Regions from separate parts of the Streptomyces yamdrokensis genome, predicted to be linked through region 1. Evidence: riboswitches for the same ligand, from Rfam matches in the RefSeq annotation. Region 1 holds a riboswitch; each other region holds the start of a gene.
What was found. Region 1 has a riboswitch for cyclic di-AMP ahead of ACWZEH_RS16160 (M23 family metallopeptidase). Riboswitches for the same ligand answer to the same signal wherever they lie in the genome.

Region 1 (7,012 bases):
AACGCCCCCTCGCCCGCGGCGACGGCGTCCCTGCCCATCGGCCGCGAGGTTGCCCGCCGGGCCCTGACGGCCCTGGCCGCCCCGAACGACGCACCCCGCTGAGGCGGCCGCCCCCACCGGCCCCCCGCACCCGCGGGACCGACCCCGGCCTCGGTGCCGTTCGGAACCGGCCGCGGAGGCCTCGCGCAACCCCCGTAAAATCGACAGCACTGTGTCTGACTCCGTAAACACCCCCGAAGCCCTCACCCCGCACGCCGGGCACACGCCCGGTGCGTCGGTCCGCCGTACCCGGGAGAAGGGCGAGCCCCGCTTCCCGGACGGACCGAAGGCCGATCCCGCCGGGTCGCACTTCGAGCGCCGGATCCGGAGTTTCCAGCCACGCCGGAGCCGGGTCACCGCCGGGCAGGCGGACGCGTTGCAGCGGCTGTGGCCCCGGTGGGGCTTCGACGTCGACGGCAGGCAGCGCCTCGATCTCGCCGCCTTCTTCGGCAACGACCGTCCGGTCGTCCTCGAGATCGGCTTCGGCATGGGCGAGGCGACCGCGCGCATGGCCGCCGCCGACCCGGGCACCAACATCCTCGCCGTGGACGTCCACACCCCCGGCCAGGGCCATCTGCTCGGCCTCGCCGACCAGCACGGCCTGGACAACGTCCGCGTCGGCAACGGCGACGCGATCATCCTGCTGCGCGAGATGCTCGTCCCCGACGCGCTGGGCGGACTGCGCGTCTACTTCCCCGACCCCTGGCCGAAGAAGCGGCACCACAAGCGCCGGCTGATCCAGCCCGCCTTCCTCGACCTCGCCGCGACCCGCCTCGCACCGGGCGCGCTCCTGCACTGCGCCACCGACTGGGAGCCGTACGCCGAGCAGATGCTCGAGGTGCTGACCGCGCACCCCGGCTTCGAGAACACCCTGGTGGACGGCGGTTTCGCGCCGCGTCCGGAGTTCCGGCCGCTGACCCGTTTCGAGGGGCAGGGGCTGGACAAGGGCCACGTGGTGAACGACCTGCTCTTCCGCCGCGTACAGCACCTCGACCGGCCCGGCCGGGGCGCCGTCGGCACCTGAACCCGCCCGGTGTTCCTGCGGGCAGCACCGTTCCCTCGTTAGGGTCAATGTTGTGGCCATCAGCCGTCCGTACCCGACCCGGCCCGGCGGGCCCTCCGGTCCCGCAGGACCGGCCGACGGGCCCGCCCTGCGGCACGCGCACTGGTGGCGGCGGCCCTGGGTGCGGTACGGGGCGCTGACCGCCCTCCTCGCGCTCTCGGGCCTGGTCATCCTGGGCCTGGTCCGCGAGCGGACCGGCACGGAGGGCTTCCTCGTCGGGCTCGGCCTCGCCGTGCTGCCGGTGCCGCTGCTCGTCGCCGCCTTCCGCTGGCTGGAGCGTGTCGCGCCGGGCCCGTGGCGCAACCTCGTCTTCGCCTTCGCCTGGGGCGCCTGCGCCGCCGCGCTCATGGCGATCGTCGCCAACAGTTTCGCCACGCGGTGGATAGCGACGGAGACGGCCGACCCGTCCCGCGCGGACACGCTCGGCGCGACCGTGATAGCCCCGGTCGTGGAGGAGTCCGCGAAGGCCGCCGCCGTCCTGCTGGTCTTCCTGTTCCGCAGACGCGACCTCACCGGAATCCTCGACGGCGTGGTGATAGCCGGGGTCACCGCCACCGGCTTCGCCTTCACCGAGAACATCCTCTACCTCGGCACCGCCTTCGGCACCGACCAGCTCACCGGCGGCAGCGGCGTCTTCTCCGTCACCGCGGCGACGTTCTTCGTCCGCGTCGTCATGTCGCCGTTCGCGCACCCTCTCTTCACGGTCCTCACCGGCATCGGCTTCGGAATGGCCGCGCTCGCCGCCCGGCGGCGCCGCCCGGTGCGCGTCCTGCTCCCGCTCGGCGGCCTGCTGCTCGCGATGGGCATGCACGCCCTGTGGAACGCCTCCTCGGCCCTCGGCGGGTACGGCTTCTTCGCCGTGTACGCGGCGTTCATGGTGCCGTCGTTCGGCCTGCTGACCTGGCTGGTGGTGTGGACCCGGCAGCGTGAGCTGCGGACCGTACGGGAGGAGCTGCCCGCGTACGTCAGGGCCGGCTGGCTGACCCCGGCCCAGCCCTACGCGCTCGGCTCGATGCGGGCCCGGCGCATCGCCCGGCGGTACGCGCACCGGCACGGCGGCCGGACCGCTGCCCGCGCGGTGGCGCAGTACGGGGCGTACGCGACATCGCTGGCGTTCCTGCGGCACCGGGGGCGCCGCGGCCGCGCGGGCGCGGACTTCGTCGTACGGGAGCACGAACTGCTGCGCGAGATGTGGCACCGCCGCGACACGGCCCGCCCTGCCCTGGAGCACGCGGCCCGGGTCACCGCGCCGCCCGCCCCGCCCCGGCCGGGGCACGGCCCGTACGGCCTGCCCGAAGCGTACGGAGGGTACGGCGCATACGGCCCGTACGGCGCCGTGAACCCCGGCCACCCTGCGGCCGGGCCGAACCCCTACGCGCACCCGTACCGCCCCTGGCAGCGCCCCTGAAAACGCCGAACCGGCAGTCCTGACGTCGGGGGGCGTCGTCAGGGCTGCCGGGGCTGCGGCTGCGTGGGGCGCGGGACGCGAAGACCGGCCGGGGCCGGGGTCTCAGACGGCGAGGCCCTTCGACTGCATCCAGGCCATCGGGTCGATGCCCGAGGCGGAGCCGGCCGGGTGCACCTCCAGGTGGAGGTGGGCGCCGGTGGAGTTGCCGGTGGAGCCGACGCGGCCGATCACATCGCCGGTGTTGACCTGCTGGCCGACGCTGACGCTGATGGAGGACTGGTGGGCGTACCAGATCTCGGTGCCGTCGTCGAGGGTCAGCACGGTCTTGTAACCGTACGAGCCGTCCCAGCCGGCGGAGGTGATCGTGCCGGTGTGGACCGCCTTGATCAGCGTGCCCGTGGGGGCGGCGAAGTCCAGGCCCGTGTGCTGGCCGGAGGACCAGTAGGCGCCGGCCTGACCGAAGGTCGAGGAGATGGTGTACGAGGAGGTGGGCAGCGCGTACTGCGTGGCCAGTTCGGCGAGACGCTCGGCCTCGGCCTTCTTCGCGGCCTCCTCCTCCGCCTTCTTCTTCGCCGCGGCGGCCTTCTCCTCGGCCTCCTTCTTCGCGGCGGCGGCCTGCTCCTTGGCCTCCTTCTCCGCCTTCGCGGCGGCTTCGGCGGCGGCCCTGTCCTCGGCCTGGCTCTGCTGCTGCTCGACCTGCGCCATGATCCGGGCGCGCAGCACCTCGCCGGCGTCGGAAGCGCTGCCCTGCTCGGCCTCGTCGGCGACCGCGCCGATGCTGCTGAGCGGGGTGGCGGAGCCCTGGGGGGTTTCCTCGTCGGAGATGAGGGAACCAACAGAGGGAAGGTCCGGTACGGAGATGGAGACCGGCGGCTTGCCGGTCTGGGCGCTGGCCATGCCGCCACCGGCGACAGCGGCTATGACACCGACGCCCAGGACGGTGGAGCTACGGGCGAGGCCTCCGCCGCGCTGCTTGCCGACACGATGCCGGCCGCGCACGGGACGAATGGAATCCTCGGTGGGGTTCCACTCCTCGAAGGGGCCCTCGTCGGTGCGGATGCCGCCGTAGCCGAAGGTGTCGCTGTCGCGTCGGCTCGGCATGAAGGGGGCCTCGGGGGCAGGCCGGTTGGACGCCACGTGGGGCGCACTCCTTTCCTTCCTTCTCGCCTACCGGGTTAGCTGACGGGTTCGGAGCAGGAAGGTCTCCTACGCGCGTATACCGTCCGTGTCTCCACGGGGGCATCCGCGCGATTCACCCCAAGATGTTGGTTCCCCGGTTCCCTTGCGGGATTCGGCGCGTGCGCACGGAGCCGACTCGTGTGACGGCTGGGACGACCGCGCTGCGTTATCGAACGTTAATAGACGCGAGGGTCGTATTCCAAGCCGTTCCTCTTGATCGTTAACGACTTCCGCACGGACTTAAGCGCCACGACCGGTCGAAACCGGGCGAGTTGACTTCACCGTCCTCGTCACACTCGAGTTGACGGTGCGTCAATTGTTATGCGCAGCGAGGCGGCTCGATCACCTGGCGTCACATCTTCGCGGAAGTACCCCGGGACGCTCTCCCGAAACGGGACGGACGCAAAAGGCCGAGGGCCGGAATCCTCTCGGATTCCGGCCCTCGGCCTTCAGTAGCGGGGACAGGATTTGAACCTGCGACCTCTGGGTTATGAGCCCAGCGAGCTACCGAGCTGCTCCACCCCGCGTCGTTGTGTTCACCAGCATACGGCATCCGCGGGGCACTTCGCACACACGTTGCCGCCGCCCCTGCCTCACCGGCCGAGCAGATGGCCGTTCGGCGCCTCGGCGGCCTCCTTGTGCTCCGGCAGGACGACGACCAGGGCGCCCTCCGCGGCCAGTACCCCGCTGCCGTCGGCGTCCTCCACGAAGGTGTCCGGCTCCCGCCACGCGGTGACCACCCGCCGTACTCCCGCGTCCAGGACCAGCCGGGCGCAGGGCACCGGCCGGGAGGCGCGCCGGGCGCAGGGTTCCAGGCTGGAGTACACGGTGGCGGTCGCGAGCCGCGGGTCCGCGGGGTCGATCCCGGCGAGGGCGGCCTCCTCGGCGTGCACCACCGGATCACCGCCCTCGCGGGAGTGGCCCCGCGCCAGTTCGGTGCCGTCGGCCGCGACGACCACCGCGCCCACGCTGAACGCCGTCTTCGAGGGCGGGCACCGCTTTGCCAGTTCACAGGCGAGGGCCAGCCAGTGGTGGTCGGCGGCGACGGGGAGCGGGCCGGCGCCGGGGGCGGTGGGTTCGTAGCGCATGAGGACGACGTCGCCGATCGGGCGGGTCTCCAGCAGTCGCAGCCGGCCGCCCTGGTAGGTCCCGGATCCGAAGAGGCGGGCGGCGTCCGGGTCGCCGACGAGGAGCGGGGCGAGGACCAGCTGGAGCTCGTCGGCGAGGCCCTGGGTGAGGAGCTGGGTGTGGATCAGGCCGCCGCCCTCGACCATGAGCCGCCGGACGCCGTACACGTCGTACAGGTGCGTCAGGAGGCGGCGCCAGTCGAGCTCGGCGCCGAGCGGCACGACGTCGGCGGCGAGGCCGTGGGCGCGGGCGCGTTCGGAGCCCTTGTCGGTCGTGTAGAGGACCTTCGCGCCACCGGTGTGCCAGAACCGCGCCGCCGGGTCCAGGTCGCCCGAGCCACTGACGGTGACCTTCAGCGGGTAGGCGGGCCTGCCCTCGGCGGCCCGGGCGGCACGTCGCTCGGGCGCGTTGACCAGCAGCCGGGGGTTGTCGGCCCGGATCGTGCCGGCGCCGACCAGGATCGCGTCCACCGACGCCCGTACCTCGTCGACCCGGTCGAAGTCCTCCGGGCCGGACAGCAGCAGCCGCTCGGGCCCGGTGTCGTCGAGATACCCGTCGAGCGAGACGGCGGCGGACAGCAGGACGTACGGGTGGGGCATCGACGGCGCTCCTGACGGGGACGGCGGACGGGGCGGGGTGGGGCGGGGGGCAAGGCTGGGATCGGCTGGGATCGGCTGGGCGAAGAGAGTCTTGCACCCGGTGTGTTCCCGCGCGGCGGGAAGCCGTACGGTGTGCCACCGCCGCATGGCGCGAAACCGTACGGCGTGGAAACGCGCGGTGGCCCCGTCGTCCCCGGCGACCGGCCCGTGATGAGGGGCCTTCCCCCCCCCCCACACCTCATGGGTGTCGTCCGCCACCTCGTTTGGGTGGCGTCACGGATGGCGGGCGCCCGGGGCCGGATGTGAGCGTGGAGGAACACCGGGGGCCCGGTCCCGGCACGCACCGGCCGCAACCGCTCCGCACCCGGGGATGTACCGGCCGCAGCCCCGTATGGCGGAGAACCCCCACCGACACGAAGGAGCAGCCCCCGCTCGGGTCGGTCGATCGGATCCCGCTCCGTCCCCGTGCTGTGGAAGGTGGTGACTTGTGGGACATGCCGACACTCTGCTCGCCATGGGCGGCGCGTTCCTCGCCGCAGCGTTCCTCGCCCGCCTCGGGAGCCGGATCGGGCTGCCGACGATCCCCCTGTTCATGCTCGCCGGCATTCTGCTCGGCCCGCACACACCGGGGCTCGTCCTGGTCGAGGACGCCCACGACTTCTCGATGCTGTCGGCGCTCGGTCTCGTCCTGCTGCTCTTCTACCTCGGCCTGGAGTTCCACCTCGACGACCTGAGACGGGGCGGCAAGCGGCTCATCAGCGCCGGTGGCATCTACCTGGCGCTCAACGTCGGCGCGGGGCTGGGATTCGGGTTCGCCCTCGGCTGGGGAGCGCGGGAGGCCCTGGTGCTCGCCGGGGTACTCGGCATCTCGTCCTCCGCGATCGTCACGAAGATCCTCATCGAGCTGGGTCACATCAGCCGGCCCGAGACCCGGCTCATCCTCGGTGTCACCGTCGTCGAGGACATCTTTCTCGCCCTCTATCTCGCGGCTCTCCAGCCCGTACTCAGCGGCGCCCGGGGGCTCGGGGACATGGCGTTCCAGGCGTCCAAGGCGTTCGGCTTCCTGATGGTGCTGGCCATTGCCGCCCGCTATGGCACCCGGCTGTTCGGCCGGATCATGTCCGTACGCGACAACGAGCTGCTGGTCATCACCTTCCTCGGAACCGCGATCTTCGTCGCGGGTGTCTCCGAGGTGCTCGGGGTCGTCGACGCCATCGGGGCGTTCATGGTCGGACTGATCGTGGCCGGCACCCCCGCCGCGCCCCGGATCCGCACCCTGGTCCATCCCCTGCGGGACGCCTTCGCGGCGATCTTCTTCTTCGCCTTCGGGCTGGCCATCGACCCGGGGGACATCGCCTCCGTCGCCGGTCCGGTGGCCGCCGCGGTGGTGCTCACCCTCGCGATGAACCTGATCGCGGGCCTGCTGGTGGCCCGCCTGTACCGGTACGGCGTCGACATCGCGGCCGACATCGCCACGACCCTCGTCTCCCGTGGCGAGTTCGCGCTGATCCTGGCCGCCATGGCCACCGGCGCGGGGCTCGACGACCGGCTCACGCCGTTCATCGCCGGGTACGTCCTCGTCCTCGCCGTCCTCGG
Region 2 (7,012 bases), 2.7 Mb from region 1:
CGGCGACACCTACCGCGGGCTGCGCGCCGCACAGGCACTGGTCGGCAAGGCCGTCGCACTGCGCGACGCGCTGACCGTCATGCACCGGCGCGGCGAGACCGAGCTGCACGTCGCCACGCTGGCCCGGGCCCTTCGGGTACTGGACGGCGACCGGCGCACGGCCCGGGTCACACTGCCGCCGGGCTCCGGCAGTTGACGCCCGTACCGGTTCAACCGCGGCCGGCGTCGGCAACACGTCCACACCTGAGCCGAAACGGACCAAAAGGGATACCACCAACCGGCGTAGACGAACCACTTCTTTTCGGGCCGTCACGGTTGCGCACCACGCGTGGCCGCGCACCGGAACGGGCCACTCCGGTGCTGGTCCGGGACTCCTCGGCACCCCGGACGGCAGCCCGGACGCGGGGCTGTCCACCCGAACGGATGAGTGGTGAGTAACAACACAAACCCCCGGTTCAGTTGGGATTTCGGACCGGCAGTTGCCAAGATCGCTCACTGACGACAAGACCCCGCCGCCGCGGCGGGGCGATCCGGGCGGACGCCGAGTCCTGCCGCCGCCCGGATGACCGGTCGACAGGAGTGGATCGGCAGGAGTGGAGGACCCGAGCACGACGGGTCGCCGGAACGGGAGTTCGACTCCCGTGCCGAGCAGCCCTTGGGGTGAAGCCGCACTCGTGCGGCCGGGCAACTTCGCCAGCCCGAATCCGACAGGTCATCCTTCACAGGCGGCTGACGAAGGGTTGCGCATGACCGCGCTCAATCGTGTCCCGTCTCTCATGGCCAGGGCCGGCACGGCCTCGGCCCTCACCCTCGCCGCCGTGGGCGGCTCGATCGTCCTCCCGGGTACCGCCCCGGAGGCAGTGGCCGCGACCACGGCCACCAAGGCCCTCCAGGTCGCGGCGTCCAAGAAGGGCGCGCCCTACCACTGGGGCGCCACCGGACCGAGCCGCTTCGACTGCTCCGGACTGACCCTCTACTCGTTCAAGAAGGCGGGCAAGACACTGCCCCGTACTGCGTCCCAGCAGTACAACAAGACCCGCCACGTCTCCGCCTCGAGCCGCAAGGCGGGGGACCTGGTCTTCTTCCATTCGGGCCAGAACGTCTACCACGTGGGCATCTACGCGGGCCAGGGCAAGCTCTGGCACGCTCCGAAGACCGGGGATGTGGTGCGCCTGCAGAAGATCTGGACCCACAGCGTCTGGTACGGCCGGGTGAAGTGATCCGCGAGGGCGGCGGCACCCCCCCTGCCGCCGCCCCGCCGGACACGCCGAACGACACCCGGAGAGCACACCGATGCGGCCGTGGGCCCCTACGGCTCCTGCCGTCCTGCCGTCTCCACCGCCGTGACCGGCTCGGCGGGGACGGTCCACGGAAGGACGACGGAGACGGTCTTTCCACCCTCTCCGGTGGGGCGGACCCTCATCCTGCCGCCGCACTCCACGGTCAGCCAGCGGATGATGACCAGCCCCCGGCCGTTGTCCTGCTGGACCGCGGCGGGGAGTCGTTTGGGGAACCTCGGGTGGCTGTCGGTGACACCGATGCACAGCTGGTCGTCGCGGTCGAGGGCGATGTCCACGGTGAACGTGGGTGACTGCCCCAGGGTGTGCTGCACGGCGTTGGTCGCGAGTTCGGACACGATCAGCCGGATCGTGTCGGACACTTCCGTGTCCTCCGGCATGCCCCACTCCGCCAGCGTGCCCACCACATGGGCGCGAGCCGCGGAGACCGAGGCAGGATCGCTCGGCAGAGTGATGGATGCTTCCAGATGGTCTGCCATGGCGATGTCGTCCCTTTCCACGGGACCGCAGTCCGACACGGAGCGGCTGATTCGAGTACGGTCCCGCACTGGTGCTTCGTCGTCAGACTGCCATCACCACAGACTGTCGGCGGCGATACGGCCAAGATATGCATATATCTGTCGCTCAAAGCGGTGAACTCTGCGACGGGAGACCGTATGTGGGTGACCCGGAGGGAGTAAGGGGGAAGCCATGCAGCACGGTCCCGCGGTACGCCGCCGGAAACTGGGCGCCGAACTGCGTTCGCTGCGCACATCGGCGGGGTTCACCAGTGGTGAGGCAGCCCGGCTGGTGGGCTGGCACCAGTCGAAGGTGAGCCGGATCGAGACGGGCACGAGCGGGGTGAAACCGGCCGATGTGCGGTTACTGCTCGACGCCTATGGCCTGACCGACCTTCAGTTGCGGGAGTTGCTACTGGTGCTGGCGGGGCCGGGCGACAGCAGCGGACGACACCACTGGTGGCACGCGTACCGGGGTGTACTGCCGCCCACCTACCGGGACTTCATCAGCCTGGAGTCCCAGGCCAGCGCGATGCGCACGCTGGAGACCACCGTGGTTCCCGGGCTGCTGCAGACGCCCGAGTACGCGCGGGCCGTGACGGCGGCGGCGCTGGAGGGCACTTCGGAGGAGCGGCTGGACACACTGGTGGAGGTGCGGCTGGCCCGGCAGGACGTCCTGCGGGCGGACCCGCCGCTGGGGTTCAGCGCGGTCCTGGACGAGGCGGTGCTGCGCCGGCAGGTCGGCGGCCCCGGCGTCATGACCCGCCAGCTGGAACGGCTCGTGGAGGCGGCGCGCCTTCCCCAGGTGCGGCTTCAAGTACTGCCGTTCACTGCCGGGGCGCACATCGGCGTCACCGGCCCTTTCGTAATCTTCTCATTTTCGCGCACTTCTGATCTGGATGTTGTAGTTCTCGACCACTTGACGAGTAGCCTCTATCTGGAGCGGAAAGAAGACCTCCGGGTGTACTCGGAGGCTTTCGACGCCCTTTCGATCCACGCCCTTTCGCCCGAGGACTCGTTGGATTTCATCGCCGGGACAGCCGCCGGCGTGTAAGGAGGCACGATGCCCGCACCGTCTCGGACCCTTCCCTCCAGCACCGACCTGCACGGTGTGCGGTGGCTGCGCAGCAGCTACAGCACGGGCGCGAACAACTGCGTCGAGACGGCCCGGCCCGCCACCGGTCCCGGTGCCGGACTGCTCGCCGTGCGCGACTCCAAGGACCCGGACGGGCCCGCGCTGCTCATCTCCCCCGGGAGCTGGGCGAAGTTCGTGGCCGCGGTTCACTGACCTGCCGGTCCTCCGGCGCCCACCCGTACTCGCCCACCCGTACTCGACCGCCCGTCATCGGGCGGCTCACGGCCGTGCCTCGCCGACTCATGGCCGCGTCTCGCCGATCACCTGTACAGCGCGTTCGATCTCGGCCCCGGACAGGTCCGCGCGGGCGGTCAGTCTGAGCCGTGAGATGCCGTCGGGCACGGAAGGAGGACGGAAGCAGCCCACGGACAGGCCGGCCGCCCGGCAGTCGGCCGCCCATCGCACGGCCTGCTCCGGGGACGGGGCACGCACGGAGACGACCGCGGCGTCGGGGCGTACGGCTTCGAGGCCCGCGGCCGTCAGCCGGTGGTGCAGGTCGCGCGCCACCGCGCCCGCCCGCGCCGCGCGCCCTGGTTCACGGCGCAACAGCCGCAGGGCCGAGAGCGCGGCGCCCGCGGCCGCCGGTGCGAGACCCGTGTCGAAGATGAAGGTGCGGGCCGTGTTGACCAGATGCTCGACCACCCGTGCCGGGCCGAGCACGGCTCCGCCCTGGCTGCCGAGCGACTTGGAGAGTGTGAGCGTCACCACGACGTCCTCGGCGCCGGCGAGCCCCGCCGCGTACGGGGCGCCGCGTCCGCCGTCGCCGAGTACCCCGAGGCCGTGGGCGTCGTCGAGCACCAGTCCCGCGCCGCGCTCACGGCACGCCCCGGCCAGCGCGGCGAGCGGGGCGGCGTCCCCGTCGACCGAGAAGACCGTGTCGGACACGGCGACGGCGGCCCCGGCGTGCCCGCTCAGCGCCTTGCGCGCGGCGTCGGGGTCGGCGTGCGCCACGACCTGCGTCCTGCCCCGGGCCAGCCGGCAGCCGTCGATCAGCGAGGCGTGGTTGCCCGCGTCGGACACGATCAGCGAGCCGTGCGGGGCCAGCGCGGTGACGGCGGCGAGGTTGGCCGCGTAGCCGGAGGAGAGGACGAGGGCCGCCTCGAAGCCGCAGAAGTCGGCCAGTTCGCCTTCCAGCTCGGTGTGCAGCTCGGTGGTGCCGGTGACGAGCCGGGACCCGGTGGCCCCACCGCCCCAGGTCCGCGCCGCCCGCGCCGCACCCTCGGCCACTTCCGGATGCCGGGCCAGACCCAGGTAGTCGTTGCTCGCCAGATCGAGGAGCGGTGCGTCGGCGGTGCGCGGGCGCAGGGTCCGTACGAGCCCGGCCCGGCGGCGCAGCGCCGCCTGCTCGTCGATCCAGCCGAACGCCATGGGTCCTCCGGTGGTTTTGTAGGCAGTGGACAGACAGTAGCGGGACGGCCGGCCGGCCACTGTGTGGCCATGCCCACAGCCGTCAGCGCCTCTGTTGTACGAACCCTCCTTGGCCGGGGCGGCCGAATAGGACAGGATCGGCTCCCATGAACCTGCTGAACACGCTGGTGGACAAGGGGCTTCGGCGCGAGACGCCGACCCGTGGCGAAGCGCTGGCCGTCCTCGGGACGTCCGACGACGATCTGCTCGACGTGGTGGCCGCGGCCGGGAAGGTGCGGCGGCACTGGTTCGGGCGGCGGGTGAAACTCAACTATCTGGTCAACCTCAAGTCCGGCCTGTGCCCGGAGGACTGCTCCTACTGTTCCCAGCGGCTCGGCTCGAAGGCCGGCATCCTGAAGTACACCTGGCTCAAGCCCGAGCAGGCCTCGGACGCGGCCGCGGCCGGGCTGGCGGGCGGCGCCAAGCGGGTGTGCCTGGTGGCCAGCGGCCGCGGCCCGACCGACCGGGACGTGGACCGTGTCTCCGACACCATCAAGGCGATCAAGGAGGGCAACGAGGGCGTCGAGGTGTGCGCCTGCCTCGGACTGCTCTCCGAGGGCCAGGCGGAGCGGCTGCGCGAGGCGGGCGCGGACGCCTACAACCACAACCTCAACACCTCCGAGGCCACCTACGGGGACATCACCACCACGCACACGTACGCCGACCGCGTGGACACCGTGCAGAAGGCGCACGCGGCCGGTCTGTCCGCCTGCTCCGGGCTGATCGCCGGCATGGGTGAGAGCGACGCGGACCTGGTCGACGTGGTCTTCGCGCTGCGCGAACTGGACCCGGACTCGGTGCCGGTGAACTTCCTGATCCCGTTCGAGGGGACACCGCTCGCGAAGGAGTGGAACCTCACCCCGCAGCGGTGCCTCAGGATCCTGGCGATGGTGCGGTTCGTGTGCCCGGACGCCGAGGTGCGGATCGCGGGCGGCCGGGAGGTGCATCTGCGCACGATGCAGCCGCTCGCGCTGCACCTGGCCAACTCGATCTTCCTCGGTGACTACCTCACCAGCGAGGGCCAGGCGGGCCGGGCCGACCTGGAGATGATCGCGGACGCCGGGTTCGAGGTGGAGGGCACCGACCGCGTGACACTGCCCGGACACCGGGCGGGTGCGGGTGCGAGCGTGTGCGGGTCGCCCGACGGGGGTGGCGGATGCGGGTCGCACGAGGGCGGTGGCGGATGCGGGTCGGCATCCTCCGGCGCCGGGGCGCGTGTGGATACGGGGACGGACGCGGGTCCGGGGACGGTGAGCGAGGGGGCGGGCCGGGCCGACGGACCGCGTACCGATCTCGTCGCCGTCCGCCGGCGGGGTGCCGGAACGGATCTCGCGCCCAATGCCTGAGCGGTCCGTACCCGAGCTTCTCGAGCTGGACCGGCGACATGTCTGGCATCCGTACGGGCCCATGCCCGGCCGCGGGGAACCCCTCGTCGTGGAGTCGGCGAGCGGGGTAAGGCTGCGGCTCGCCGACGGCTCGGGCGAGCTGGTCGACGGGATGTCGTCCTGGTGGTCGGCGATCCACGGCTACAGCCACCCGGTGCTGAACGAGGCCGTGCGCGACCAGCTCGGGCGGATGAGTCATGTGATGTTCGGCGGGCTCACGCACGAGCCCGCCGTCCGGCTGGCGAAGCTCCTCGTAGACATGTCACCCGACGGCCTCGAGCATGTCTTCCTCGCCGACTCGGGCTCGGTGTCGGTCGAGGTGGCCGTCAAGATGTGCCTGCAGTACTGGCGTTCGCTCGGGCTGCCCGGGAAGCGGCGGCTGCTGACCTGGCGGGGTGGCTACCACGGGGACACCTGGCAGCCGATGTCGGTCTGCGATCCCGAGGGCGGGATGCACGAACTGTGGACCGGGGTGCTCCCGGAACAGGTGTTCGCGAAGGCCCCGCCTGCCGAGTACGAGGAGTCGTACGCCGAGCACCTGCGGGAGCTGATCGGGCGGCACGCCGGTGAACTGGCGGCCGTGATCGTCGAGCCGGTGGTGCAGGGCGCGGGCGGCATGCGCTTCCACTCCCCCGCGTACCTGCGGGTGCTGCGCGAGGCGTGCGACGCGCACGACGTGCTGCTGGTGTTCGACGAGATCGCGACCGGGTTCGGGCGTACGGGCGCGCTGTTCGCGGCGGGGCACGCGGCGGTGACGCCGGACGTGATGTGCGTGGGCAAGGCGCTGACCGGCGGCTATCTGACCATGGCTGCGACGCTGTGCACCGCGCGTGTGGCCGAGGGCATCTCGCGCGGCGACGTGCCGGTGCTGGCGCACGGTCCGACGTTCATGGGCAATCCGCTGGCGGCGGCCGTGGCCTGCGCCTCGATCGAACTCCTGCTCGGGCAGGACTGGCTCGCGGAGGTCAAGCGCATCGAGTCGGGCCTGCGGGACGGGCTGGCGCCGGCGGCCCGTCTGCCGGGCGTCCGTGACGTGCGGGTCCTCGGCGCCATCGGTGTCGTCCAGCTCGATCGCGCCGTGGACATGGAGGCGGCCACGCGCGCGGCGGTGCGCCGGGGCGTGTGGCTGCGGCCGTTCCGGGATCTGATCTACACCATGCCGCCGTACGTCACCGGCGACACGGACGTGGCCCTGATCGCGGACGCGGTGTGCGCGGCGGCCGAGGAGGGATGACATGCCGGTACTGGTGATCACGGGCACGGGCACCGAGGTCGGGAAGACGGTGGTGA
Region 3 (7,012 bases), 500 kb from region 1:
GGGGCGGCGGCCGTCGTGGGCGGCCAGCGGATCACGGTGTCGCAGCTGGAGAGCCGGGTCGGCGAGATCCGCGCGGCCCAGCGGGAGGCGGTGCCGGACGAGGCCCAGTACGAGCAGGCCGTCGCCCGCACCGGCAGCCTCACCCGCGACACCCTGCAGGGCATGGTCCTGGACCGGGTGCTGGAGCGCGCCGCGCGCGACGCCGGTGTGACGGTCACCCCCAAGGAGGTCCAGGGGATGCGCTCCGGTCTGGAGGAACAGGCCGGCGGGGCCGAAGCGCTGGAGACCGCCTGGCTGCAGCAGTACGGCATCCCGCCAAAGCGGCTCGACGACAACCTCCGCCTGCAGCTCCAGGCCCAGAAGCTCGCCCAGCGGCTCGGCACCGACACCAGCAGGCCCGAGTTCTGGCAGGCCCTGTCCGAGGCGAGCAAGGAGCTCGACGTCGACCTCAACCCGCGCTACGGCACCTGGGACGACGAGAAGAGCAGCCGCGTCGACGCCGGGACCCCGTGGGTACGGGACGTCACGGGGGTGGCCGCAGCCCAGCCGGTCGCCTGACTAGCCGGGCGTACTGTCACACCGCGCCGGCCCCCTGTGGACAACCTTCGGGGGGCGACGGCGTCGTGGGTTAGTTTCGGATCGTGAACGCAACCAGCCCCGCGGCACCCTCCGCGGCCCCGACCGGCCGCATCGTCCTGCTCACCACCAGCCACCGCGTCGCGCCCGGCCTGCTGTCCTGGCCCGCCTGGCAGACCCTGCGCGCGGCCGACACGGTGCTGTGCGCGGACGGTGCCCATCCGCAGCTGCCGTATCTGCGGGAGGCGGGCATACCGGTCGAGGAGACGTCCCCGGCCGCCGGGGAACTGGTGGACGCCTGCGCCGGCGGGCGCACGGTGGTGGTCGTGGCGACCGGCGAGGGCGAGCCCGCCCTGACCGACGGCCTGGCCCGTCTCGCCGGCACCGGCCGCGTCCCGATGCCGGAACTGGAACTGCTCCCCGCCTCCTACGACCTGCCGGGCGCCCGCTTGCTCGACCTCGTCCAGGTCATGGACCGCATCCGCGCCGAGTGCCCCTGGTCCTCCCGGCAGACCCACAAGGGCCTGGCGAAGTACGGCATCGAGGAGGCCTACGAACTCGTCGAGGCGATCGAGGAGGGCGACCGGGACGAACTGCGCGAGGAACTGGGCGACGTCCTCCTCCAGGTCGTCTTCCACGCCCGGATAGCCGAGGAGCACCCCGAGGAGCCCTTCTCCGTCGACGACGTGGCGGGCGGCATCGTCGCCAAGCTCGTCCACCGTCATCCCCACGTCTTCGGCGACGAGACGGCGACCACCCCCGAGGAGGTCAAGGAGCACTGGCTGCGCACCAAGGCGGTCGAGAAGCGGCGCACCTCGGTCACCGAGGGCGTTCCTCTCGGCCAGCCGGGACTGGCCCTCGCCGCCAAACTCGCCTCCCGCGTCCGCACGGCGGGCCTGGACGTCCCCCTGCCCCGGGCGGAGGGCATCGGTTACGAACTGCTCGGCCTCGCGGCGCGGGCCGAGGCGGAGGGCGTCGACCCGGAAGCGGCGCTGCGCGCGGCCGCCCGGGCCTACCGGGACGCGATACGGGCCGCCGAGGGCGTGGGGGAGTAGGGCGCGGTCCTCCGGTGCCGCAGGGCACCGGGGGAGCAGTGCGTACCCGCCCGCGTGCCGCCGGATACGGTCGGACGGTGACCGACCAGCACCAGCCTCAGTCCCGGCCCGAGAACGGCGCCCCCGAACTCTTCACCTGGGAGTTCGCGAGCGACCCCTACCCCGCGTACGCCTGGCTGAGGGAGCACGCGCCCGTGCACCGGACGCGGCTGCCCAGCGGGGTGGAGGCCTGGCTGGTCACCCGGTACGCCGACGCCAAGCAGACGCTCGCCGACCCCCGCCTCTCGAAGAACCCGGAGCACCACGACGAGCCCGCCCACGCCAAGGGCAGGACCGGCATCCCCGGTGAGCGCAAGGCCGAGTTGATGACGCATCTGCTCAACATCGACCCGCCGGACCACACCCGGCTGCGCAGGCTGGTCAGCAAGGCGTTCACACCGCGCCGGGTCGCCGAGTTCGCGCCCCGGGTGCAGGAGCTCACCGACGGGCTCATCGACCGGTTCGCGGAAGACGGCTCAGCCGACCTCATCCACGACTTCGCCTTCCCGCTCCCCATCTACGCCATCTGCGACCTGCTCGGCGTTCCGGAGGAGGACCAGGACGACTTCCGCGACTGGGCGGGCATGATGATCCGGCACGCGGGCGGTCCCAGGGGCGGTGTCGCCCGGTCGGTGAAGAAGATGCGCGGCTACCTGGCCGACCTGATCCACCGCAAGCGCGAGGCCCTGCCCGCCGAACCCGCCCCCGGCGAGGACCTCATCTCCGGCCTGATCCGCGCCTCCGACCACGGCGAGCACCTCACTGAGAACGAGGCAGCCGCCATGGCGTTCATCCTGCTGTTCGCCGGCTTCGAGACCACCGTCAACCTCATCGGCAACGGCACCTACGCCCTCCTCACCCACCCGGGGCAGCGCGAGCGCCTGCAGAAGTCCCTCGCCGCCGGGGAGCGCGGGCTGCTGGAGACCGGAGTGGAGGAACTCCTGCGCTACGACGGGCCCGTGGAGCTGGCCACCTGGCGGTTCGCCACCGAGGCGCTCACCCTCGGCGGGCAGCACATCTCCGCGGGCGACCCGGTCCTCGTCGTCCTGGCCGCCGCGGACCGCGATCCGGAGCGGTTCGCCGACCCCGACGCACTCGACCTCGCACGGCGCGACAACCAGCATCTGGGGTACGGCCACGGCATCCACTACTGCCTCGGCGCCCCACTGGCCCGCCTGGAGGGCCAGACCGCGCTCGCCACGCTGCTGACCCGGCTGCCGGACCTCGAACTCGCGGCGGATCCGGCCGGACTGCGCTGGCGCGGCGGCCTCATCATGCGCGGACTGCGCACACTGCCGGTGAAATTCACCCCGCCCCCGATGTGATGTTGGGAACGGGGCCGACGCGCCCGGGACACATTCCGAAATGCCCGGATGGTCTTCGAAAGTGCCCCGGAAAAGCCCTCGGCGTATCCGTCGGCCACGACGCAAGTGACCGTCAGGGCCGCCTCGAACACGGTCCGTCGACCGTTGGCAGGACGGCTGTGAAGGTGACACCCACTCAACTCCGTGATCTTCGTGTGATCTGCGCGGCATGAACTTGTGACAGACGTTCGACTGCCTATACGTTCACCCATCAAGCGCGGCGTCCCGCTTTTCAAACGTCATGGTTTGAAACGCCGTGCGAGCAACTGTTGTCCTGCGAAAGGTCTCCGCATGCTCTCCGGGAACGGTCGTCACCGTCGGCCCCGCCAGGCTCCGGCTCTTCTCGTCGCGGCCGGAGTGACCGGCTCGGCCATCGCGATCCCCCTCCTCGGGGCCGGCGCCGCCAGTGCCGCCGACGGCTCGACCTGGGACCGGGTGGCCGAGTGCGAGTCGGGCGGCTCCTGGAGCCAGAACTCCGGCAACGGCTACTACGGCGGCCTGCAGTTGACCCAGGAGGACTGGGAGGCCTACGGCGGCCTCGACTACGCGGCCAGCGCCGACCAGGCCAGCCGCGGCCAGCAGATAGCCGTGGCCGAGAAGATCCTCGCCGACCAGGGCGTCGGTGTGTGGAGAGCCTGCGGGCTGCTGGGGGGCCTGGAGCAGGACTCGTCCGTGCTCGACGTCGACACCGGCGCGGAGGGCGACTCGTCGGGCGGGACCGGCTCCGAAAGGTCCGCCACTCCGTCGCCGTCCCAGTCCGCCGGCTCCTCGTCGGACGCGAAGGACGCGAAGGACGCCGAGGGCGACGAGGGCGACGAAGACGCCGCGGACGGCCGGAAGAAGGAAGGAGGGGCGGACGCCTTTCCCTCCCCCTCCGCGTCTTCCTCCGCCAAGGGTGACGACTCGGACAAGTCGGGGCAGAAGGCCGACGCTTCGGAATCGGCCGACGGCGAGGACTCCGGCGGCGGCCGTCACCGCGGCGCCAGCGCCGAGGAAGAGGCGCGTGCGGACCGTGACGCCGGATCCTCCGGCCGGCACGCCTCGCGCGGCGGTCTCGGCTTCACGCGCGGCCTCGACGGCTCCTCCCCGTCGAGCGACTCCGGCGCGGCCTCCGCGGGCGGCTCCTCGGTCGCCTCCGACTCCCTTGCGCTCGGCGGCGGATGGCTCGCCCAGTACGGCGGGGACGACGAAGCCGCGGGCGCGAACGCCCCGAATCTCACCCTTTTCGGCTAGGAACTCGCATCTGGTTTCGAATCGGGTAAATGCCGACATTCCCGCAGCGGCGGCCGGCCGCTCGGGCGTCGGCCGTGCGCCGGCCGGGTGATGACGGTGCGTCGATTGGGCGACAGGCGGGCCGGCGTGCGAAAAAGCGCGTCGGCGGCGGAAGTTGAGAGTCACGTTTCGCAACGAATGTCCGTTTTAAAGGTGATGAGAGATAGGTCTCAGAAGCCCTGATCGTCTTTGATAATCCGCCGGGGGCGTGCCTACGGTCGTGATCGCTCGCCATCGCGGGCCCCGGCTGCCGCCACGCCGAATCCTGCCAGTGGCAGCACGGGAACAGTCGTCGCGTCATGCGCCGTAGGCAGGAGCGGGGGACCCAAGGTAGGCGCCGGATCCGGTGAAGTACGCCGGATGCGGCTCGGGGTGAAGCCGCGTCCCGCAAGGGAACGCGGCCGGGCAACTCAACCGGCCCGAACCCGACAGCTCACCTCGTAGGCGTCGGTGAGGGGATCCATCCATGCTGTTTTCCAGCAAGGGCAAGCACCGTCGTCCGTCCAAGGCCACCCGTGCCATCGCCGTCGCCGGCATCACCGGTGCCGCCGTCGCCGCCCCGCTGATGGCGGCCGGCAGCGCCTCGGCCGCCACTCCCGCCGAGTGGGACACCGTCGCCCAGTGCGAGTCCGGCGGCAACTGGTCGATCAACACCGGCAACGGCTACTACGGCGGCCTGCAGTTCTCCGCCTCCACCTGGGCCGGCTACGGCGGCACGCAGTACGCCGCCACCGCCGACCAGGCCAGCAAGGCCCAGCAGATCGAGATCGCCGAGAAGGTCCTCGCGGGCCAGGGCAAGGGTGCCTGGCCGGTCTGCGGCAAGGGCCTGTCCAACGCCGCCTACACCGGTGGCGGTTCCGCCGAGGGCTCGGGCAACCAGGGCTCCGGCAGCCAGGACGGCGGCTCCTCGCAGAGCTCCCAGCAGCAGTCCCCGGAGCAGGAGCCCCAGGAGCAGAGCACCGAGGCCGCTCCCGAGCGTTCCGCCGAGCAGAAGGCCTCCCGCTCCGACGAGCGTCCGGCCGCCGGGAAGACCGTCACCACCCCGACCGGTGAGAAGGTCGAGAAGGGCGACGGCGAGTACAAGGTCGTCAAGGGCGACACCCTCAGCTCGATCGCCTCGGAGCACGAGGTCAAGGGCGGCTGGGGCAAGCTGTTCAAGCTGAACGACGACATCGTCGAGGACGCCGACCTCATCTACCCGGGCCAGCAGCTGCACCTGAAGTAGGACGCCGGCCGCGGGTCCGGGCCCCCGTCCCCGCGAAGGTCCGCCCCGCCCCGGCGCGTCTCCCCCGTACGCGCCGGGGCGGGGCTTTTCCGTGGCCGGCCCCGGCCCCCCGTCCCCGGATTTCCCGGAAACCTTTTTGTTCCGTTCGGAAACAATTTACTCTCGGTTCTGTCCGCGAAGCGGCCGACCGGATGGCCGATCGCCCCGGGCCGGATAGGCTCGGGTCCGCAGGGCCCCGTGGCCCCGCTGAACCACGTCACATCCATGAAGGAGATGCTCGTGCCGTCCATCGACGTCGTCGTAGCCCGGGAAATCCTGGACTCCCGAGGCAACCCCACGGTCGAGGTCGAGGTCGGCCTCGACGACGGCAGCACGGGTCGTGCCGCCGTCCCGTCCGGCGCCTCCACCGGCGCCTTCGAGGCCATCGAACTCCGTGACGGAGACCCCGACCGTTACCAGGGCAAGGGTGTCGAGAAGGCAGTCCTGGCCGTCATCGAGCAGATCGGCCCGGAGCTCGTCGGCTACGACGCCACCGAGCAGCGCCTGATCGACCAGGCGATGTTCGACCTGGACGCCACCGACAACAAGGGCTCCCTCGGCGCCAACGCCATCCTCGGCGTCTCCCTGGCCGTCGCCCACGCCGCCTCCGAGGCCAGCGACCTGCCCCTCTTCCGCTACCTCGGCGGCCCCAACGCGCACCTGCTGCCGGTGCCGATGATGAACATCCTCAACGGCGGTTCGCACGCGGACTCCAACGTGGACATCCAGGAGTTCATGATCGCCCCGATCGGCGCGGAGTCCTTCTCCGAGGCCCTGCGCTGGGGCACCGAGGTCTACCACACGCTGAAGAAGGTGCTGAAGGGCCGCGGCCTGTCCACCGGCCTCGGCGACGAGGGCGGCTTCGCCCCGAACCTCGGCTCCAACCGTGAGGCCCTCGACCTCATCCTCGAGGCCATCAAGGAAGCCGGTTACACCCCCGGCGAGCAGATCGCCCTCGCGCTCGACGTCGCCGCCTCCGAGTTCTACAAGGACGGCACGTACGTCTTCGAGGGCAAGGAGCGCTCCGCCGCCGAGATGACGGAGTACTACGCCGAGCTGGTCGCCGCGTACCCGCTGGTCTCCATCGAGGACCCGCTGTTCGAGGACGACTGGGAGGGCTGGAAGGCCCTCACCGACAAGCTCGGCGACAAGGTCCAGATCGTCGGCGACGACCTGTTCGTCACCAACCCGGAGCGGCTGGCCCGCGGCATCGAGGAGGGCGCGGCCAACGCCCTGCTGGTCAAGGTGAACCAGATCGGTTCGCTGACCGAGACCCTGGACGCCGTCGAGCTGGCCCAGCGCAACGGCTTCAAGTGCATGATGTCGCACCGTTCCGGCGAGACCGAGGACGTCACCATCGCCGACCTGGCCGTCGCCACCAACTGCGGCCAGATCAAGACCGGTGCCCCGGCCCGCTCCGAGCGCGTCGCCAAGTACAACCA
Region 4 (7,012 bases), 2.2 Mb from region 1:
TCGGGGAGGCTCCCGGGCGCGGGCACGGGCGTCGACGGGGTGGCCGGGCCGGGGCTCCCGGGGGCAGGCGGGCCGGCCGGGCTCTGTGGAGCGGCCGGCCCGGGTGCGGCAGCCGGCGTCGCGGGGGCGGCCGGTCCGGCGGCGGACGGTGCCCCGGGGGTGGCCGGGCGCTGATCGGCGGATGGTGCGGAGCCGGGGTCCTGCGCCCGGGGGCGGTCCTCGGTGGCCGGGGCGGGCCGCGGGGCCGTGCCGGCCGCCGCCGAGAGGGCCTCGGCCAGGCCGCCGAGTTCCACGTGGACCACCAGGACCGGCTTGGACGGGGTCGCGGCGGCGGCCGAGCGCAGCGCCCCGGCGAGTGCCGCGTCGTCGGTCGGCGGCTCCCCCAGTGCGGGGAGCGCGGTCACGACGACCGCGTCGCAGGTGTCGTCGGCGAGCGCCCGGGACAGCGCGGCGTGGAAGTCCGCCGCCGACGCCCCGGTGGTGAGGTCCAGCGGGGGGTGCGGGCGCAGCCCTTCGGCCAAGCAGGCGTCGTAGGTGAGCAGGCCCAGGGACTCGGAGTTGCCCAGGATCGCCACGCGGGGGCCGGAGGGCAGTGGCTGGCGGGCGAGCAGGAGGCCCGCGTCGACCAGTTCCGTGATGGTGTCCACCCGGATGACCCCGGCCTGCCGCAGCAGCGCGGAGACGGTCGCGTGGGGCAGTCGCGTCGCGCGCACGGCGTGCCCCCGGGGTCCGGAGCCGTGGCGGGCACCCTGGACCACGACCAGCGGCTTCGCGGCGGCGGTCCGGCGGGCGAGGCGGGTGAACTTGCGGGGGTTGCCGATGGATTCCAGGTACATCAGGACGACATCGGTGTCGGGGTCGTCGTACCAGTACTGCAGGACGTCGTTGCCGGAGACGTCGGCCCGGTTGCCGGAGGACACGAAGGTGGACACGCCCGTGACACCGGTGACGCCCCCGCCGCGCCGGTGCAGCCGCGACAGCAGGGCGATGCCGATGGCTCCGGACTGGGCGAACAGGCCGATGCGGCCGGGGCGCGGCATCTGCGGTGCGAGCGAGGCGTTCAGGCGTACGTCCGGGGAGGTGTTGATGACGCCGAACGCGTTCGGTCCGATGATCCGCATGCCGTACGAACGGGCCTGGCGGACGAGGGCGCGCTGGCGCTCGCGGCCGTCGGGGCCCGCGTCGGCGTACCCGGCGCTCACGACGACGAGCCCCTGCACCCCGTGTTCGCCGCATTCGGCGACGACCTCGGGGACGTGTTCGGCGGGCACCGCGACGACGGCGAGGTCGACCGGGCCGTCGATCTCCCGCACCGAGCGGTGGGCGGGCACCCCGGCGGCTCCGTCGAGTTCCTCCTGCTCCGGCGGCAGGGCCTTGTTCACGGCGTACAGGCGGCCGGTGTAGCCGGCGTCCCGGATGTTGCCGAGGAGGCCTCGGCCCACGCCGCCGGGCGTGCGGCCGGCGCCCACGACGGCGACCGAGCCCGGGGCAAGCAGCCGCTGCACCGAGCGGGCCTCGGCGCGCTGCTCGCGCGCCTGCTGCACGGCCAGGGAGCGGTCCGTGGGTTCGAGGCCGAACTCCAGGCGGACGACGCCGTCCTCGAAGCTGCGCTTCTGGGTGTACCCGGCGTCCGTGAACACCTTGATCATCTTGCTGTTGGCCGGCAGCACCTCGGCGGCGAACCGGCGGATGCCGCGCTCCCGCGCGACGGCGGCGATGTGCTCGAGCAGGGCGGAGGCGATGCCCCGGCCCTGGTGGGCGTCCTGCACGAGGAAGGCGACCTCGGCCTCGTCGGAGACAGCGGGGGCGGGTGCGGGGCGCCCTTCGGCAAGGGTGGTGGTGGGCGACGGGCGGGAGGAAGCGGGCGCCCCGTCGGGGCCGATCCGGTCGTAGCGTACGGTGGCGATGAACTCGCCGCCCACGGTGGCTGCGAGCCCCACCCGGTCCACGAAGTCGTGGTGCGTGAAGCGGTGCACGTCCTTGGCGGACAGGCGGGGGTAGGGCGCGAAGAAGCGGTAGTACTTCGACTCGTCCGACACCTGCTCGTAGAAGCTGACCAGGCGTTCGGCGTCGTCGACGGTGATGGGGCGGACCCGCGCGGTGCCGCCGTCGCGCAGCACCACGTCGGCCTCCCAGTGGGCGGGATACTCGTGCCGGTCCGACGAGGTCTGCATGGGCCCCAGAGTACGGCTCGCGTACGACAACGGCGCGAGGCAGTCTGTGGGGGCGCGCACCGGGCCGAGGCCGCGGTCCGGTGCCGCCGGGGAGCGGGAGCGAGTGCCCCTCCCCGGCTTGCTTCACGATATGGGAAACTGGTCTAGACAACCTGAACTTCGAAGGGCAGCAACACATGGCTGAGCGCCGCGTCAACGTCGGCTGGGCCGAGGGCCTCCATGCCCGCCCCGCCTCCATCTTCGTCCGATCCGCCACGGCCACAGGCGTCCCGGTGACGATCGCCAAGGCCGGCGGCAACCCCGTCAACGCGGCCTCCATGCTGGCCGTTCTGGGCCTGGGCGCCCAGGGGGGCGAGGAGATCGTCCTCGCCTCCGACGCCGAGGGGGCCGAAGCCGCCCTCGACCGGCTGGCGAAGCTGGTCTCCGAAGGGCTCGAGGAACTCCCCGAGACCGTGTGAGAAACCCGGCAGCGGACGGAGCCGCGTCACCCATTGCGGGCGACGCGGCTCCGCTGTTCTCCGGCGTCTCCGCTTTCCCTGCCCACCGGTTTTCCCGGGCGCCACTCCCCCGCGCACAATCCCGCGCTCACGAAAAACGGCAGGCGGATTTCACTTCCACCGAATTACCTTCTCTTGTATACGGTCTCCGTGTTAATGCCGGAGACTCGGCGTGTTTACGGGATGTTGCGAGTTCCTCACACGCTCGGGGCGGGCCGTCCGGCCGGCCCTCGCGGTGAAGCGCAGGCGGTGGGCGGCGGCGGCGCGCTCGGTGTGCAGCGTCGTGACCGCACGCGCACGCTCGCCGTCGCCGCGCACCACGGCGTCGACGATCGCGCCGTGCTCCGCCCAGCACTCCACCGGGTCCCTCGGCCCACGTACCTCGTACATCCAGCCGATCTTGTGCCGGAGCTGGATCAGCGTCGACGTCAGCGCCGGGCTGCCGGACGCCTGGGCGAGCGTCTCGTGGAACCAGCCGCCCAGTGAGCGCAGGTCGTCGCCGTTGCCCTGCCGGGCCCGCTCCTGGCCCAGCCGGACCAGGCCCCGCAGCACCTTCAGATGGGCCTCGGTGCGGCGCTGCGCGGCGCGCAGGGCACCGAGCGGCTCCAGCAGCAGCCGCATCTCCAGCAGGTCGGCGGCCTCCTGCTCGGTGGGTTCCGCGACGCACGCGCCCGCGTGCCGCCGGGTGACCACGAAGCCCTCGGCCTCCAGGGTGCGCAAAGCCTCCCGGACGGGGACGCGCGAGACACCGTAGCGGCGGGCGAGGAGTTCCTCGGTCAGCCGGCCGCCACGCTCGTAGACACCCGAGACGATGTCGTCCCGGATCGCCGTGCACACCGAGTGCGCCGGAATACGCATGACCGACCTCCGAATTAATCCCCGCATAACGTCAACGGGTGACACCTGTTCCGTGACTCTATTGCAACGCGCGGGAATTTCCGACGGTGGGCCGGGAATCATGTCTGTTTTTTGGACAACGGACAGCCGGAAACGCCGAAAGCCCCGACTCGGAGAGCCGAGCCGGGGCCGTACCGCAAAAAGCGGGCACCTGGGACGTCAGGGGATCACGCGGACGTCCCAGGTGCGCACGCCGGTCAGGGAGGCGTACCCCCGGTCAGACGTTCGCGCCGTGCGCGCGGAGGTACGCGACGGGGTCGATGTCGGAGCCGTACTCGATGGTGGTGCGGGCCTCGAAGTGCAGATGCGCGCCGGTGACGTTGCCGGTGGCGCCGGAGACACCGATCTGCTGGCCCGGGGTGACCTGCTGGCCCACCGAGACGCCGACGGACGACAGGTGGCCGTACTGGGTGTACGTGCCGTCGTGCATCTTGATCACGACCTGGTTGCCGTAGGCGCCGCCCCAGCCCGCCTCGACGACGGTGCCCATGCCGACCGAGAGCACGGGGGTGCCGCTCGCAGCGTGGAAGTCGACACCGGTGTGGGTGCCGGAGGACCAGACGGCGCCGCCGGACAGGTAGCCGGTCGAGACGTAGGAGCCCGCGATCGGGGACACGAAGGTGTTGAGGCGCTTGCGCTCGGCCTCACGCGCGGCGCGTTCCTCGGCCTCGCGGGCCTTGACGGCCTCCTCGGCCGCCTTCTCCCGGGCGGCCTCCTCGGCGGCTTCGCGTGCGGCGGCCTGGGCCGCCTCGCGTGCGGCCTCGTGCTGGGCGGAGGCCTGGGCGTCGACCCTGGCGGCGACCTCGTCGCCCATGGTGACCACGGGGGTCAGGCCGGTCTGCGCCGCGGCGGGTTCGGCGGCGAGCGCCGGAGCGGAGAGGGAGCCGATGACACCGGTGGTGGTGAGAGCCGCGACGCCCGCCGCCTTGGCGGTGCCGCGATGCACGCGGCTGGGACGACGGTGCTTCCCGGTGGCGCGGGTGAACGCCATGTACAGGGTGGTCCTTTCCTTCCTTCTCGCCTACCGGGTTAGCTGACGGGTTCGGAGCAGGAAGGTCTCCTACGGACCCCCTCGCGACACGCGCGGGCGTCCGATTCACCCCAGGGACTTCTGACGGGTCCCCGGCTCCCCTGGCTCGCGCCGTACGGGGACTCGGCGATGACTGTCCGGTGCCGCGGGTGCGGCGCACTGCCCGACGAACAGACCGCCTGACGCTAAACGGGACGTCTTCCCGTTCCCAAACGAATCCAGGATTTTGTAGCGCATCCCACAGGGCAGACAGGCACCTCCCGCACCAATTCGGACATAAAGGGGCCCTGGTGACGTTCTCGTCACCAGGGCCGCGCGCGTGTGCGTCCGGCGTGCGGCCGGACGGCCGCCGGCGGTGCGCCGACGGGTCGTCTACTCGGCGGAAACCACCGTGACTTCGCCGATGCCGAGCGCCTCGACGGGCTCCTTGATCTGCGCCGCGTCGCCGACCAGGACCGTCACGAGGCGGTCCACCGGGAAGGCGTTCACCACCGCCGCGGTCGCCTCCACGGTGCCGGTGGCGGCGAGCCGCCGGTACAGCTCGGCCTGGTAGTCGTCGGGCAGGTGCTGCTCCACCTGGTCGGCGAGAGTGCCGGCGACGGCCGCGGCGGTCTCGTACTTGAGCGGTGCCACGCCCACCAGGTTCTGCACGGCGACGTCGCGTTCGGCGTCGGTGAGGCCTTCCGCGGCGAGGGTGCGCAGCACCGTCCACAGGTCCCGCAGGGCGGGCCCGGTGTTCGGGGTGTCGACGGAACCGCTGATGGCGAGCAGCGACGCGCCGGTGCCGTCCGGGGCGGACCTGAGGACCTGGCCGAACGACCGCACACCGTAGGTGTAGCCCTTCTCCTCGCGCAGGACGCGGTCCAGGCGGGAGGTGAGGGTGCCGCCGAGGCAGTAGGTCCCGAGCACCTGCGCGGGCCACACGCGGTCGTGCCGGTCCGCGCCCACGCGGCCGATGAGCAGCTGCGTCTGTACGGCGCCGGGGCGGTCCACGATCACGACGCGGCCCGTGTCGTCGGCGGCGACCGGCGCGACGGGCCGCGGCTGGGCGGCCGATCCGGTCCAGGCTCCGAGGGTCTCGCCGAGCAGCTCGTCCAGGTCGGTGCCGGTGAGGTCGCCGACGACCACCGCGGTGGCGGTCGCGGGGCGGACGTGCGTGTCGTAGAAGGCGCGTACGGCCGCCGAGTCGATGCCGGCGACCGTCTCCTCGGTGCCCTGGCGCGGGCGGGACATGCGCGACGCCGCCGGGAACAGCTCCTTGGAGAGTTCCTTGGCGGCGCGGCGGGACGGGTTGGCCAGCTCGTGCGGGATCTCGTCGAGGCGGTTGCGGACGAGGCGCTCGATCTCGCTGTCGGCGAACGCGGGCGCCCTGAGGGCGTCGGCGAGCAGTCCGAGTCCCTTGGCGAGCCGGGAGGCCGGTACCTCGAGGCTCAGGCGGACACCGGGGTGGTCGGCGTAGGCGTCCAGGGTCGCGCCGCAGCGCTCCAGTTCGGCGGCGAACTCCTCGGCGGAGTGCTTGTCGGTGCCCTCGGAGAACGCCCGCGCGGTGATGGTGGCGACACCGTCGAGACCGGCGGGCTCGGCCTCCAGGGGCGCGTCGAGGAGCACCTCGACAGCGACGACCTGCTGGCCGGGGCGGTGGCAGCGCAGCACCGTCAGACCGTTGCCGAGGGTGGTGCGCTCGGGGGCCGGGAAGGCCCAGGGCCGGGCCTCGCCCGCCTGCGGCTGGGGGTGGAAGTCCATCGTGGCGAGCTCGGTCACTTCGCCGTCTCCTCGTTCTCGTCGGTGCCGGCGGCCGCGGCTTCTTCGGCTCCGGCGGCTGCGGCTTCTTCGGGCTCCCCGGCCTCGGGGGTGACGGGCTCGTAGACGAGCACCGCGCGGTTGTCGGGACGCAGGCGGGCCCCGGCGACCTCCCGCACGTCCTCGGCGGTCACGTCGAGGATGCGTCCGACGGCGGTGAGGGCGAGCTGCGGGTCGCCGAACAGGACGGCGTACCGGCACAGTTCGTCGGCCCGGCCGGCGACGGTGCTGAGCCGGTCGAGCCACTCACGCTCCAGCTGGGCCTGGGCGCGCTCCATCTCCTCGGCCGTGGGCCCCTGCTCGGCGAACCGGGCGAGCTCCTCGTCGATCGCGGCCTCGATGACGGGCACCTCCACGTCACCGGACGTCTTCACGTCCAGCCAGCCCAGGGAGGGCGCCCCGGCCAGCCTCAGCAGGCCGAACCCGGCCGCCACCGCCGTGCGGTCCCGTCGTACCAGCCGGTTGTAGAGCCTGGAGGACTCGCCGCCCCCGAGGATCGTGAGCGCCAGGTCCGCGGCGTCGCTCGCGCGGGTGCCGTCCTCGGGCAGCCGGTAGGCGGCCATCAGCGCACGCGCCGGGACCTCCTCCTCGACGAGCTCGCGCAGCTCCTCGCC

Region 2: linked by a shared signal. The riboswitch ahead of ACWZEH_RS03735 (C40 family peptidase) and the one ahead of ACWZEH_RS16160 (M23 family metallopeptidase) in region 1 are both predicted to bind cyclic di-AMP.
Region 3: linked by a shared signal. The riboswitch ahead of ACWZEH_RS13695 (transglycosylase family protein) and the one ahead of ACWZEH_RS16160 (M23 family metallopeptidase) in region 1 are both predicted to bind cyclic di-AMP.
Region 4: linked by a shared signal. The riboswitch ahead of ACWZEH_RS25940 (M23 family metallopeptidase) and the one ahead of ACWZEH_RS16160 (M23 family metallopeptidase) in region 1 are both predicted to bind cyclic di-AMP.

What each region holds. Positions count from the first base shown of each region.
Region 1 covers NZ_CM132679.1:3,668,491-3,675,502, forward strand. Annotated here, with positions in the region: gene lhgO (L-2-hydroxyglutarate oxidase) at 1-102, shown strand, start outside; gene trmB (tRNA (guanosine(46)-N7)-methyltransferase TrmB) at 212-1,063, shown strand; gene ACWZEH_RS16155 (PrsW family intramembrane metalloprotease) at 1,116-2,510, shown strand; gene ACWZEH_RS16160 (M23 family metallopeptidase) at 2,613-3,647, opposite strand; cyclic di-AMP (ydaO/yuaA leader) riboswitch at 3,660-3,817, opposite strand; tRNA gene ACWZEH_RS16165 (tRNA-Met) at 4,143-4,216, opposite strand; gene ACWZEH_RS16170 (dihydrofolate reductase family protein) at 4,283-5,416, opposite strand; gene ACWZEH_RS16175 (cation:proton antiporter) at 5,904-7,012, shown strand, end outside.
Region 2 covers NZ_CM132679.1:963,235-970,246, forward strand. Annotated here, with positions in the region: gene ACWZEH_RS03730 (hypothetical protein) at 1-196, shown strand, start outside; cyclic di-AMP (ydaO/yuaA leader) riboswitch at 608-743, shown strand; gene ACWZEH_RS03735 (C40 family peptidase) at 747-1,220, shown strand; gene ACWZEH_RS03740 (ATP-binding protein) at 1,310-1,777, opposite strand; gene ACWZEH_RS03745 (helix-turn-helix domain-containing protein) at 1,989-2,849, shown strand; gene ACWZEH_RS03750 (DUF397 domain-containing protein) at 2,859-3,083, shown strand; gene ACWZEH_RS03755 (8-amino-7-oxononanoate synthase) at 3,171-4,298, opposite strand; gene bioB (biotin synthase BioB) at 4,445-5,683, shown strand; gene ACWZEH_RS03765 (adenosylmethionine--8-amino-7-oxononanoate transaminase) at 5,676-6,956, shown strand; gene bioD (dethiobiotin synthase) at 6,958-7,012, shown strand, end outside.
Region 3 covers NZ_CM132679.1:3,163,822-3,170,833, reverse strand. Annotated here, with positions in the region: gene ACWZEH_RS13715 (SurA N-terminal domain-containing protein) at 1-558, shown strand, start outside; gene ACWZEH_RS13710 (nucleoside triphosphate pyrophosphohydrolase) at 642-1,631, shown strand; gene ACWZEH_RS13705 (cytochrome P450 family protein) at 1,709-2,995, shown strand; gene ACWZEH_RS13700 (transglycosylase family protein) at 3,326-4,267, shown strand; cyclic di-AMP (ydaO/yuaA leader) riboswitch at 4,599-4,768, shown strand; gene ACWZEH_RS13695 (transglycosylase family protein) at 4,773-5,531, shown strand; gene eno (phosphopyruvate hydratase) at 5,811-7,012, shown strand, end outside.
Region 4 covers NZ_CM132679.1:5,837,325-5,844,336, reverse strand. Annotated here, with positions in the region: gene ACWZEH_RS25955 (bifunctional acetate--CoA ligase family protein/GNAT family N-acetyltransferase) at 1-2,174, opposite strand, end outside; gene ACWZEH_RS25950 (HPr family phosphocarrier protein) at 2,351-2,632, shown strand; gene ACWZEH_RS25945 (GntR family transcriptional regulator) at 2,825-3,529, opposite strand; gene ACWZEH_RS25940 (M23 family metallopeptidase) at 3,786-4,559, opposite strand; cyclic di-AMP (ydaO/yuaA leader) riboswitch at 4,573-4,737, opposite strand; gene ACWZEH_RS25935 (M16 family metallopeptidase) at 4,971-6,359, opposite strand; gene ACWZEH_RS25930 (M16 family metallopeptidase) at 6,356-7,012, opposite strand, start outside.